DNA from 3 places in the Rhizobium sp. 862_C5_N1_2 genome. Region 2 is predicted to be linked to each of the others. Evidence: riboswitches for the same ligand, from Rfam matches in the RefSeq annotation. Region 2 holds a riboswitch; each other region holds the start of a gene.
The links. A riboswitch is a leader RNA that binds a small molecule or an ion and turns the genes downstream of it on or off. The one in region 2 is predicted to bind FMN.
Positions count from the first base shown of each region.

Region 1 (4,379 bases), 410 kb from region 2:
CCGGCCTCACTCTGCGGAGCCGCGGCGAAGGCCAACGCCTCGATGACAGCACCGGTCTCGGCCCGCCACAGCCAGGTGCGCCGCGCGATGATCGGATGCGGCACCGAAAGCGTCAGCGCGCCACCGGAAAGCGGCAGGCCATCGGCCAGCAGCCGGCGCCCGAGTTCGGCCAGAAACCGTTCGGGACCAGGCGAGGCGCCGGCCTCGTCAATCAGCCAGGCAAGGGGGGACGGCAGATCCATGGCTTAACATCGCACGCTCACCGGGGCGGCCGCAAGGACATCCCCGGAGTGACCGCTTGCGGTCATCCCCTGGTTCGAAAAAGGACGTCCGCTCCCCTGTCGAAAACCATTCGCCACGGTGGAAAACAAAAAATAAACACTTTAAACTTGCGCGACTTTGATTCCATTATAGGGCCGTTCGTCATCGTGTGATTGAGGGGTACGATGGGCACGATATTCTGGCCGAAAGACCCGCTGGATGGGAATGACATGACGCTGCTGACGTCGATCCTTCGGCGATGGTGCGAAAGGTATCAGGTCGAGCTGACGGCGGAGGAGAGCAGCCGCAAGGCGAAAGAACTCGTCGAATGGTTCGAATTCGGCGTCAAGGATCCCATCGAGCTCGAGGAATTGATCGACGACAAGCACTGGCTCGTCGGCAGGATCTGACCCTCTCGGGCAAATCGGGAGAACGCTGGCTGTCAGCGTCGGCGAAGCTGTTTCATTAGAAAAGGCCGGGCGAAAATCGCTCCGGCCTTCATCCATTACATCTAAGCGAGACCTTTAGTCGTCATCCCGCCAACGCCGGTCGCGATCCCAGCGCCTCTCATGGCGCCAGCGCGGGCCATCATCCCAATCCCGGTGACGCCGCTCCCAGCCCCAGCGGGGCGGACCACCGTAGAAAGCTACCGGCGGCGGGCGTCTCCAGTTTCGCCGGCATTCGCCCCAGCGCGTCAGATGCCAGCCGCGACCGCAGGCGTAGTCGACCTTTGTGACATTGCTCTGGACATTGATTGTCCCCATCGGCGTCGCCTCAGCTGTGCCGATCGAGAGGCCGCCAACGAGCAAGGCGGCCGCGATAGAAAGCGCTTTCATCGAGAACTCCATTTTCAATCCAGCCGTCCCCACTTTATGGCCGCTAAATTGAACTGGAGATGAACTGCGCGTTCATGTTTGGCGCTGGAGCATGATGCCGAAAAGTGTGAGCGGTTTTCGGACGACCTCATGCCCTAACTCTTTAATTTAGAACAGAATTCAGACTTTTGGCAGATCCAGCCTAAAATCATCCTGTTCTGGCAGCGGGCGATGTTGAAGGCGGAAACGCTGGGCTACGTCCTGCCGTAAAAAGGGTCAGGACCTGGATCACGCCCGGCGGCGACTTCGGTCAGCCGCCCGAGGTAATGCGCCCAGCCTTCCGCATGGCCGGCGCATTGATCGGCGCTGGGCAGACCGCTATGGGTGAGCCGCAACAGCGTTCCGCCCCCCTGCTCGATCAGGTCGATCTCGACCAGGCTCGACCCCGGCGGCACCACCTCGCTGCCGTCCCAGCCGAAGCTGTAGGCAAGGCGATGAACCGGCACCACCTCACGAAACGAGCCGCGTGCAAAGCGGGCGCCGGTGACGTTGACGAGATAGAGTCCGCCGGGCTGCGGCTCGACCTGCGCTTCCGTTCCCATCCAGCGCAGGATCTTCTCCGGATCGGTCATCAGCGCAAACACCGCGGCCGGCGGCGCCGCGATATGCGCCTCGCGGTGAACGACGAAAGATTCTGGCATCACTCTCTCCCATGGTTGTCACGGCCCCGCCCAGGCGGAGACAGCGCGTCCTGTCTTGTCGTGGTATTTCTGACCCAGATGTCCTCACAGAGAGCATGTAGGCGCATGCCTCTCCTCCGCAAGAGGGATTGCCGGTCGCCATCGACGAACGAGCGAAATCGCCGCTTGGGGAGCTCTGATCCAGCTCCGGCCGCGAAAGCATTTCGACCTATTGCCAGCCCGCCGCCTTCCCCCTATTGTTCGTGCCGTTCTCAGGGCGGGGTGAAAGTCCCTACCGGCGGTATGCAATTTTGATTGCGAGCCCGCGAGCGCCTTCTCAGGAAGGGTCAGCAGATCAGGTGAGATGCCTGAGCCGACGGTCATAGTCCGGATGAAAGAGAACGTGCGTTCCTGCCGCCCTTACGGCTGTCGGGGACGTTCGTGATCGCCTTGGGTGATGTGTCTGTTTGCCAAAGGAGATTACCGTGACACCCACCCGCTACGCCTTCGTCAAAGCCAGCTGGCACGCCGACATCGTCGACCGCGCCCTTGATGGCTTCTACCAGCTCGTTCCGCCCGAGCAGGTCGACGTGTTCGATGTTCCCGGCGCATTCGAGATGCCGCTGCTTTCCCGCGATCTTGCGGCAACCGGGCGTTACGGCGCCGTCATTGCCGCCGCCTTCGTCGTCGACGGCGGAATCTACCGCCACGAATTTGTCGCCCAGGCCGTCGTCGATGGGCTGATGCGCGCCGGCATGGATACGGGCGTGCCGGTCCTGTCGGTGTCGTTGACGCCGCACCAGTATCAGGAAACCGAGCATCACAAGCAGATCTACCGCGCGCACTTCATCGAGAAAGGCCGTGAAGCGGCAAAGGCAGCTCTGACGATCGGCAAAACCCGCGCCGCTCTTGCCGCGTAGTCAGCGGTTCGACGAACAGAAGACGGCGGGAACAGTCCCGCCGCTTCGATACAACTCCGCTACACGGCCAAATCAGACAGAATAATTGATTCGACGGCCTCACCGCACTGTGGTCCACTGGCCACTGACATGTATCGCCATTCTTAACGCATCCAAAACCCCAAGGAGCTGAAGATGAGCAATGCAATGCGCAGTGAAACCCCCATTGAGACCCCGAGAACACAGCCCGTCGACACCAAGCTCGAGGTGGTCGTCATCCCTGTTTCCGACGTGGATCGTGCCAAACGTTTCTACGACGGCCTGGGCTGGCGGCTCGACGCCGACTTCGCCAATGATGCCGATTTCCGTGTAATTCAGTTTACCCCGCCCGGCTCCGGCTGCGCGATCATCTTCGGCAAGAACGTCACCGCCGCGGCCCCCGGTTCCGCCCAGGGGCTTTACCTGATCGTCTCCGACATCGAGGCCGCCCGCCGCGATCTCATCGCCCGCGGCATCGAGGTGAGCGAAGTGTTCCATGACGCTGCCGGCGTCTATGCCGGCAAGGACGAACCCTATCTGTTCGGCCGACTGCGGATCGCCGGCCGCGATCCCGATCACCGCAGCTATCGCTCCTTCGCCTCATTCAAGGATCCCGACGGCAACGGCTGGCTGTTCCAGGAAGTCACCACGCGGCTACCGGGGCGCATCGACGCCGACGAGACGAAATTCACGACGTCGACCGAGCTTGCGTCAGCACTCCGCCGTGCGGCAACTGCCCATGGTGAACACGAGAAGCGAAACGGCGGCAAGCACGACGAAGGCTGGCCGGACTGGTACGCGGAATACATGGTCAGCGAACAGGCCGGCAAGCAGCTGCCCTTATAGGCAAAGGCGGCAACATCCTCTGAGAAGCAAGGGCATTTCGGTATGGCGCGCGCCATACCGAAATGTTTTATCGTGTCTATGCCTCACCAAATTCACCGATCTCCTTGCCGACGTCAGTTCGAGGATTGCGATCCGCCAGAAGCTGTCATTGAGATGCGGAAGAGATCTGCGACGTTATCCAATCTGAAAATGCGAGCATGGCTGCCGTTGGCGGCCTTGATTGAAGTCGAGTCAGCCAATAGCTGCCCAATGATATGGTCGTGGGAAAAGGTTGTAATATAGCCCCTGATGACAGATGCCTGGAAAACATCGACGGCGGCGCCAGAGCAATTCCCAATCCTTGCATGGCCGCCTCCATCATGGCGAGGGAAGAGTCAAAAACGATCCCTGCGTTGACCTGTGCCGCCGGCGGAACATCAGCTGCCGCGAACCAGGAACTCCACTCGTCGGCCCTATAGCTCCGCAAAAGCGTCGCTTCGGCAAGATCTGCGGGCGAGCTTAAACGGTCTGCCAGTCTGGGGGTGCACAGAGGCGAATGCGGAGCGTCGAACAGACGCAGTGCTTCTGTGCCGTGCCAGGAGCCGCTGCCGAAGCGAATGGCAAAATGCAACCCCTCAGCGGCCATATCGACGCGATTATTGTTTGTCGAAATGCGCACGTCGATGAATGGATGCTGCTGTTGAAAATCCGGAAGCCTTGGCAACAACCAGCCGACAGCAAAGGTTCCAACCACGCCCAAAAACAGCAATTCCCGAACTTGCCCGGCTTCAATCCTGTCCAGCGTAATTGCCATTTGATCGAAGGAATTGGTCAACGTCGGCAAAAGAGCTTCACCTTCC
Region 1 is NZ_JBPWPT010000001.1:2,652,599-2,656,977, forward strand. It holds gene ACD590_RS13385 (adenylate/guanylate cyclase domain-containing protein) at 1-242, opposite strand, end outside; gene ACD590_RS13390 (hypothetical protein) at 447-671, shown strand; gene ACD590_RS13395 (GCG_CRPN prefix-to-repeats domain-containing protein) at 786-1,097, opposite strand; gene ACD590_RS13400 (SRPBCC family protein) at 1,331-1,777, opposite strand; FMN riboswitch at 2,021-2,163, shown strand; gene ACD590_RS13405 (6,7-dimethyl-8-ribityllumazine synthase) at 2,242-2,676, shown strand; gene ACD590_RS13410 (VOC family protein) at 2,851-3,540, shown strand; gene ACD590_RS13415 (LysR family transcriptional regulator) at 3,686-4,379, opposite strand, start outside.
Region 1: another riboswitch for FMN. It lies ahead of ACD590_RS13405 (6,7-dimethyl-8-ribityllumazine synthase); the one in region 2 lies ahead of ribB (3,4-dihydroxy-2-butanone-4-phosphate synthase).

Region 2 (4,379 bases):
GCATTCTCAATCGTGACCAGGCAAATGACGTTTCGGTCATGGAGCTAGCCACCATCTAAACAGACAGAGAAAGGAAGAGCGGTGTCCGACATCACTCTGAACGCCCCGAAGCTTTTCGATCTCAGCGGCCAGGTTGCCATCGTTACCGGAGCCGGAAGCGGCATTGGGCAGCGCATTGCCATCGGCCTTGCACAGTGCGGCGCCGACGTGGCGTTGCTCGACCGTCGAACCGACGACGGGCTGGCCAGGACGGCTGAACATATTCGCGCCGCTGGCCGCCGTTCGATCCAGATCGCGGCGGATGTCACGAGCAAGTCTTCCCTTGGAGAGGCAATAGCACGGACAGAGGCAGATCTCGGCGCATTGACACTTGCAGTCAACGCGGCGGGCATCGCTAACGCGAACGCGGCGGAAGAGATGGAGGAGGACCAATATCAGACGTTGATGGATATCAACCTGAAAGGCGTCTTTCTTTCCTGCCAGGCCGAGGCTCGCGCCATGCTGAAGAATGGACGCGGCTCCATCGTCAACATCGCTTCCATGTCGGGTGTGATCGTAAACCGAGGGCTGAGCCAAGCGCACTATAACGCCTCCAAGGCGGGCGTGATCCATATGTCGAAGTCTATGGCGATGGAATGGGTCGACCGCGGCATTCGCGTCAACACCATCTCCCCCGGATACACGGCAACGCCCATGAACACCCGTCCGGAGATGGTTCATCAGACCAAGCTCTTCGAAGAGCAAACGCCAATGCAGCGAATGGCAGCAGTGGACGAGATGGTAGGCCCGGCAGTGTTCTTGCTGTCGAATGCGGCAAGCTTCGTGACCGGCGTCGATCTTCTCGTCGACGGCGGTTTCTGCTGCTGGTGATGGCGAGGCGAAAGCTCATTGTCGGCAACTGGATAATGAACGGTCTCGCTTCCTCCCTAGCTGAGATCGAGGCGCTGAAGGGAATAACGGGCAAGACGGCGTGCGATATCGTCGTCTGCCCGCCCTTCACGCCGATCGAACGGGCTGTCGAACGGACGGCGCCCAAGACTGCCTGAATTCGCCAAGATTATCTCGGCAACCGCTTGAGCTCCAATAATCATCGCAGGGCAGGTCACGCCCAGATTTGCTGTTTACCGGGAAGGAAAGAGCATGAAACGCTTCGAAGATAAGACGGTCGTGATCACGGGAGGCAGCCGCGGCATCGGCGCTGCCATCGCCAGACGCTTTGCGCGCGAAGGCGCCAATCTCGTCGTTTCGGCCAACGAGGAGCTGGTCCACGGCGTTGCCGAACAGATCCGGGCCGAAGGCGGCAAGGCGATCTCCTTCATCGGCGACGTTACCGACAAGGCAAGCGTCAAGGCCCTCTACGATGCCGCCGAGAAGGAATTCGGCTCGGTCGACGTCTCGATCCAGAATGCCGGCGTCATTACCATCGCCCGGGTCGAGGACCTGACCGAAAACGAGTGGGACAAGGTGATGGCCGTCAACACCAAGGGCGTCTTCCTCTGCGCCCAGGAGGCGATATCAAGAATGCGCAAGCACAAGCGCGGCGGCCGCATCATCAACACCGCCTCCGGCCAGGCCCGCGACGGCTTCATCTACACGCCGCATTATGCCGCCTCGAAAATGGGCGTCGTCGGCATCACCCAGAGCCTGGCCAAAGAAGTCGCGACCGAGAAGATCACCGTCAACGCCTTCTGCCCCGGCATCATCGAGACCGACATGTGGGCCTACAACGACCAGGCCTGGGGCAAGCTGCTCGGCAACTACGCCCCCGGCGAACTGATGAAGGAATGGGTCGAGGGCATCCCGATGAAACGGGCCGGCTCCGGAGAGGATGTCGCCGGCCTGGTCACCTTCCTCGCCAGCGATGACGCCGCCTATATCACCGGCCAGACGATCAATGTCGACGGCGGCCTGATCATGTCCTGATGCATGTCGCCTAAAAGTGCGCAGTGGTTTGGGACAACGACATGCATGGAAGGACCAAACCACCAACCAAGCACTGAAGGCGAGCCGGTCGTCGCCTCCATGTGAACAGTGTGTCCATCGGCGTTAGGGCAGCTTTGCATTTTTGCCCGGTCGACTGACCTTGCCATCTGCCTATTTTTGATCCTATCTTTGAAATGTTCTCAGGGCGGGGTGTAATTCCCCACCGGCGGTATCAGGAGTGATCCTGGAGCCCGCGAGCGCTTCCGGCACCACAGCGCCGCGCGTCTTTCAGACGCGCAAACGACGCTGTAGCACTTTGAATTGCTGGAAGGTCAGCAGATCCGGTGAGATGCCGGAGCCGACGGTATAGTCCGGATGGAAGAGGACAACACGGGCAGTCGCACTCCATCACGGAGTCCGCTGACGTTTGTTCGCCCAAGGGCAGAAGGCTCGCTCACGGATTGAGCCGAGCAGACCATGTCAGTACGCTGACATAACCCTTGAAAGGCCAGACAGCATGACTATCGCAACAATTGAAGATGCCATATCAGCCATTGCCAGCGGCAAGATGGTCGTCGTCGTTGACGACCAAAACCGGGAAAACGAAGGCGATATCGTGGTCGCGGCCGATGCCGTCACTCCGGAAACAATCGCCTTCATGATGACCCACGCCCGCGGCCTCGTCTGCATTGCCATGGAAGGCGAGCGCCTCGATGCGCTCGATATTCCGCTGATGGTGCCCAACAACACGGAATCGCACAAAACCGCCTTTACGGTCTCCGTCGATTATCTCAAGGGCACGACGACGGGCATCTCGGCTGCCGACCGCGCCGCCACCGTCCGCGCCCTCGTCGACGATCGCGCAAAGCCAGATGAATTCGCCCGCCCCGGCCACATCTTTCCGCTGCGCGCCAACCCCCGCGGCGTGCTCGGCCGCCCCGGCCATACCGAAGCCGCCGTCGATCTCGCCCGCCTCGCCGCAAGGGTCCCCGCCGGCGTCATCTGCGAAGTCGCCAACGACGATGGAACCATGTCCCGTCTGCCCGAACTCACGCTCTTCGCCGAACGCCACAACCTACCCCTCGTCACCATCGAGGATCTGGTCGCCTACCTCGACCGCCAGGCGGAAGGAGACATACGCGAAGTCGCCTGATCGATGCCTTAGTTGCGGCGGCATAGCCCGCCGCAACAAAGAACGTGCCGCAGCGATAACCTGACGGCACCTTCCCTTGCCGGCCCTATGTCCGGCTGATCGAAACCCCACCATCTGCAAGCATCGCCGTGCCGGTCACGAAGCTCGACATGTCGGAGGCGAGGAAAAGCGCCGCATTGGCGATCTCTTCGGGTTGCGCCATGCGTTTCAGCGCATGCAGCCCCTCCACGAAGGCGAGCACTTCCGGCGTGGCATCGGGCGCGTTGGTGATGCTGGCGGGTGTGTCGGTGCCTCCGGGAAGCAATGCATTGACGCGGATCTTCTGCGCTCCGAGTTCAGCGGCGAGCACCTGCACGAAGCCGATCAGCCCCGCCTTGCTCGCCGCATAGGCGGCCATGCCAGGCATGCCGACGGTGTGGCCGACGAAAGTCGAGGTGAAGATCAGCGATCCGCCGCCTTTTCCCATCGCCGCCGACTGGTGCTTGGCGCCGAGGAAGGCGGCGGTGAGATTGGTCTCGATCGTCTCGCGCCAGCCCTCCAGCGACAGCCCGGCGACCGGCCCCATCTCACCGAGGATGCCGGCATTATTGAAGGCGATGTCGAGCCGGCCGAAACGCGAAACTGCCGTCTCGACGAGCCTTGCCTGCAGCGCCTCGTCCTTGACATCGCCTAATATGGCGACGGCCTGACCACCCTCCGCCTCGATTTCCGCGATGACGGCATCGAGCGCATCCTGCCGCCGACCGGTGACTACGAGCTTGGCGCCTTGCCGTGCAAAGAGTTTCGCCGCCGCGCGGCCGATGCCGGAACTTGCGCCGGTAATGATTGCGATCTTGTCGTTGAGAAGTGTCATATCGGTCTCTCCTGGGTTGTTACGAGACCTGAGATGCTCAAACATCAGGCGATGCAGCCACCCGTTTCCCGCGCAGGACGAGAAAAACGCCTATGGCCGAACCGGCAACGCGACGGACGTCCTCATCGACGCCTTGATCGCGGCGTCGGAAATATCGGAATTCACGTTATAAAACAGGCATTTGTCGGACTTCCGCCCACACGCCTGCATTGACATCAGTGCCATTGTGCACCGCATCATCGATTTATGCCTGGTGTGACATTCATCCGATTCCCTTCATGCATCTTCGCGACTAAAAGGGGCGCACAGGTAACGGGAATCTCTTCATGCCGCGGTCACGCAATACTCAGGGCGCCATCTATATGAGCATGGCGATGGCCGGCTTTTCCGCAAGCGACGCCCTATCCAAATCGGTGATCGCCCATATGAACGCCGGCGAGATCATGTTCC
Region 2 is NZ_JBPWPT010000001.1:2,244,360-2,248,738, forward strand. It holds gene ACD590_RS11305 (sugar ABC transporter ATP-binding protein) at 1-59, shown strand, start outside; gene ACD590_RS11310 (SDR family oxidoreductase) at 82-870, shown strand; gene ACD590_RS11315 (hypothetical protein) at 906-1,046, shown strand; gene ACD590_RS11320 (glucose 1-dehydrogenase) at 1,141-1,923, shown strand; FMN riboswitch at 2,116-2,314, shown strand; gene ribB (3,4-dihydroxy-2-butanone-4-phosphate synthase) at 2,441-3,076, shown strand; gene ACD590_RS11330 (SDR family oxidoreductase) at 3,162-3,929, opposite strand; gene ACD590_RS11335 (DMT family transporter) at 4,256-4,379, shown strand, end outside.

Region 3 (4,379 bases), 860 kb from region 2:
CGTTGTTTTCCTGCAGCGTCAGAGCAATCTCGTTCAGGCTGTTGAAGGCGACGAATTCCGGCTCCGGATCCTCCGGGGCGACGCCGGCAAGCCCGGTCAGCGCCACGTGCTTGATCGTGCCGCAATCGACGGTGCCGTTCTTGACCTGGAAGACGACGAGGTCGCCAGCCGGCATTTGCGGGATCTTGCCGTCATTGACCTTTTCGTCGCGCTCGTTTTCGATCGCGATGGTGCCGAGCGTCTTATCCTTGTTGAGGGCGATCGAATCCGGCTGGCCGCCGAAATCACAGCTGTTCTCGATCTTCTTGGTCGCCACGTCGACGATGGCGAGACGGCCCGAGGGCTTCGCCTTGCTTTCGGAAGTGTTGACGGCAACGAGCGCCTTGCCGGCGCTCGAGGTGACCGATGTCGGCTCGCCGTCCATCATCACCGCGCCGCCGGCCTTCGGAGCCTTGGCATCGGTAATGTCGATGAAGCCGATCGCGCCGAGCGGGCTGTCGCTATAGACCAGCGTGTTGCCATCGTCGGTCGCGGTGATGATTTCGGCGGAGCTTACCGAAAGCGTGTCCTTGTCAGCCGGCAGGTTCTGCGCAACCGGAAAGGAAGCGATGCGGTTGAAAACCGGTTCGGCCGTGGCAGGAAAGGCAACGGATGCGAGAAGCACGGCAGCAAGCGCTGCCTTGCGCGATGAAATTGTCATGAAATCCCCCATGTGTCGAACATTCGAAACAGGAGTTTTCTGCGCGAGCGACATGACAGAGGCATGACAGAATCGACTTTTTGTACCTGAGCGCGTCAGGCTGGTTTGCGCTCCCGGCGCATCTCGTTTCGCATGATGAAGAGCGAGGCAGACAGGATGAGAGCCGCTCCCAGCCAAAGGTAACCCGCCGGCGCATAGCCAAAGAACAGCCAACCGGCCAGCACGTTCAACGGCAGCTTCAGATCGTCGAACGGCTGGACGTAGGCGGCATCGGCTGCGGCATAGGCAAGCGTCAGGAAATACTGCGCTGCGGCGGTCAGCAGCCCCGCCAGCAGGAACAGGGCAAGGGTTGCGCCCGTCGGCACTGCAAAACCTGCCGCAAGCGCCAGCCCGCCGTTTATCGGGGTCAGCAGAACGAGCAGCCAGACGGTGATCGTCTCCGGTCGTTCAATGCCCGTCAGGCTTTTGGTGATCAGCGACGAGGCGCCCCACAGCAGCGCCGAGAGCACAGGCAGGAGTGCCGCCCAGCCAAAGCCGTCCGACCATGGCTGCAGGATGATCATCGCTCCGGTGAAACCCGCCGCCGTCGCGGCCCAGCGGGCCGGGCCGACGCGCTCACCGAGGAAAAGCCGGGCACCCAGAATGATGAAGAAGGGCGAGGTCATCACCAGTGCGATCGCCTGCCAGATCGGCACGGCGGCAAGGCCGGCGACCCAGGCCTCGACGCCGAGCGCGGCAAGCGCGACGCGCGCTAGGTGACGCCAGGGATAGTGCGTGCGCATCGCCGCAAGGCCGAGCCTCTTAAGGAACGGCACCGAAAACAGGAAGGCGAAGCCATATTGCCAGAAGGCAGCCGACGCCGAGGGAAAGGCAAGCTTCATCGTCAGCCATTGGGTGACGACGTTGAGAAGCGAAAAAGCAATGCCGGCAAGCACCATCCAGAGTGCACCGACAACGGCGCGGGACGGCGAGACTGCAAGGGAAGTCTGATTCATGTCTTTCATCCAAAACAGGGACCAACATAAATCAGGACGCATGAGGTACGGACACGAGCGACATCGCGGATCCCCGCTCTTCGCACGTCCGACACTCATTCTCTTCCATCCGGACTTTAACCGTCGGCTCCGGAATCGCACCGGATCTGCTGACCCTTCCCCCGCTTGGACATGAGGGAAGGCGCTCGCGGGCTCGAGCCGAAACTCTTACCGCCGGTGGGGAGTTTCACCCCGCCCTGAGAACAGAAATGTCGTAGATCAAAGCCCGCGCGGCGGCAAGAGTGCTCCTAAAAGCAAAAGGGGTCCGGCAAAGCCGAACCCCTCTCAAATCCTTCACAACCGGTCTCGTTTCCGGCTGACGGATAATATCAGATCAGCCGTTGACGGCGTCCTTCAGGCCCTTGCCAGGCGTGAATTTGGGCACGTTGCGAGCCGGAATGTCGACTTCAGCGCCCGTCGACGGATTACGGCCCTTCGTTGCGGCACGATGAGAAACGGTGAAGCTGCCGAAACCCGCGAGGCGGATGTCGCCCTTGTTCTTGAGTTCAGCCTGGACAACGTCGAAAACCGCGTCAACAGCGGAAGCCGCGTCAGACTTCGTCAGTCCTGCCTTTTCGGCTACTGCGGACACGAGTTCATTCTTGTTCATGTTTCCACCCCTTTCTAAATGGTATGAAACGACTCAAAAGTAAGCTAGGCGCAGAATAGGTTTCATCAGGCCCGCCGAAAACCCAAAAGCCCTGCAAATCAAGGAAAAGCAAGCGTCTACATGACGTTTTCACAAAAAAGGCTGGCGTTTCCGCCAGCCTTTTTGCGTGTTTTGCCCCAATTGGGCGTAAATGTGGCAAAGGCCACTCAATGCGCTATGGTTGCGCCCGTCTCATCGAGGCCTTCGACCGTTGCGATGACGGGCGTTTCTACCGTGCCGTCCCATTCGATCGGCTCCGGTCGCCGGATCAGCGCATGCTTGATCACCTCGCCCATGCGGGATACCGGGATGATCTCCATGTTGTTCTTCACGTTATCGGGAATCTCCGCCAGGTCCTTGGCGTTTTCCTCCGGAATCAGCACCTTCTTGATGCCGCCGCGAAGCGCTGCGAGCAGCTTTTCCTTGAGACCACCGATCGGCAGCACACGACCGCGAAGGGTGATTTCACCGGTCATGGCCACATGCCTGTCCACCGGGATGCCGGTCATGATCGAGACGATCGCGGTTGCCATGGCGACGCCGGCCGAGGGGCCATCCTTCGGCGTCGCGCCTTCCGGCACGTGCACGTGGATGTCGCTCTTGTCGAAGCGCGGCGGCTCGATGCCGAAATCGACAGCGCGCGAGCGAACATAGGAGGCCGCTGCCGAGATCGATTCCTTCATGACTTCCTTCAGATTGCCGGTGACCGTCATGCGGCCCTTGCCCGGCATCATCACGCCTTCGATGGTCAGCAGCTCACCACCGACTTCCGTCCAGGCAAGACCGGTCACGACGCCGACCTGATCCTCGCCCTCGGCTTCGCCATGGCGGAAGCGCGGGACGCCCAGGTAGTCGGAGATGTTGGCAGCCGTCACATGAACGGCCTTCGTCTTGCCCTTGATGATCTCGGTGACCGCCTTGCGGGCGAGTTTCATCAGTTCGCGTTCGAAGTTGCGGACGCCGGCTTCGCGGGTGTACTGCTGGCTGATCGCCATCAGGGCGTCGTCGCTGACCGAGAATTCTTCCGGCTGCAACGCATGCTCCTTGATGGCCTTCGGAAGCAGGTGCCGCTTGGCGATTTCGCGCTTTTCATCCTCGGTGTAGCCGGCGATACGGATGATCTCCATGCGGTCCATCAGGGGCGCCGGAATATTCAGCGTATTTGCCGTCGTGATGAACATCACATCCGACAGGTCATATTCGACTTCCAGATAGTGGTCCATGAAGGTCATGTTCTGCGCCGGATCGAGCACTTCCAGCAGGGCCGAGGACGGATCGCCGCGATAATCCTGGCCGAGCTTGTCGATCTCGTCGAGCAGGAAGAGCGGGTTGGACTTCTTCGCCTTCTTCATCGACTGGATGACCTTGCCGGGCATCGAGCCGATATAGGTGCGGCGGTGACCGCGGATTTCGGCTTCGTCACGAACGCCGCCAAGCGCCATGCGGACATACTCACGGCCGGTCGCCTTGGCGATCGACTGGGCGAGCGAAGTCTTGCCGACACCCGGAGGGCCGACAAGGCAGAGGATCGGGCCCTTGATCTTGGTGGCGCGAGCCTGCACGGCCAGATATTCGACGATGCGCTCCTTGACCTTGTCGAGACCGAAGTGATCGGCTTCGAGGATCTTCTCGGCATTGTTGAGATCGGCCTTGATCTTCGATTTCTTGCCCCAGGGGATGCCGAGCAGCCAGTCCAGATAGTTGCGCACGACGGTGGCTTCCGCCGACATCGGGCTCATCTGGCGCAGCTTCTTCAGTTCCGCATCGGCCTTTTCACGGGCTTCCTTGGACAGCTTGGTCTTGGAGATGCGCTCTTCCAGTTCGCTCATCTCGTCGCGGCCTTCCTCGCCGTCGCCGAGTTCCTTCTGGATCGCCTTCATCTGTTCATTGAGGTAGTATTCGCGCTGGGTCTTCTCCATCTGGCGCTTGACGCGCGAGCGGATGCGCTTTTCGACCTGCAGGACCGAGATCTCGCCTTCCATGAAGCCGAGGGCCT
Region 3 is NZ_JBPWPT010000001.1:1,388,431-1,392,809, reverse strand. It holds gene ACD590_RS07035 (esterase-like activity of phytase family protein) at 1-712, opposite strand, end outside; gene ribN (riboflavin transporter RibN) at 796-1,704, opposite strand; FMN riboswitch at 1,789-1,943, opposite strand; gene hupB (DNA-binding protein HupB) at 2,069-2,344, opposite strand; gene lon (endopeptidase La) at 2,551-4,379, opposite strand, start outside.
Region 3: another riboswitch for FMN. It lies ahead of ribN (riboflavin transporter RibN); the one in region 2 lies ahead of ribB (3,4-dihydroxy-2-butanone-4-phosphate synthase).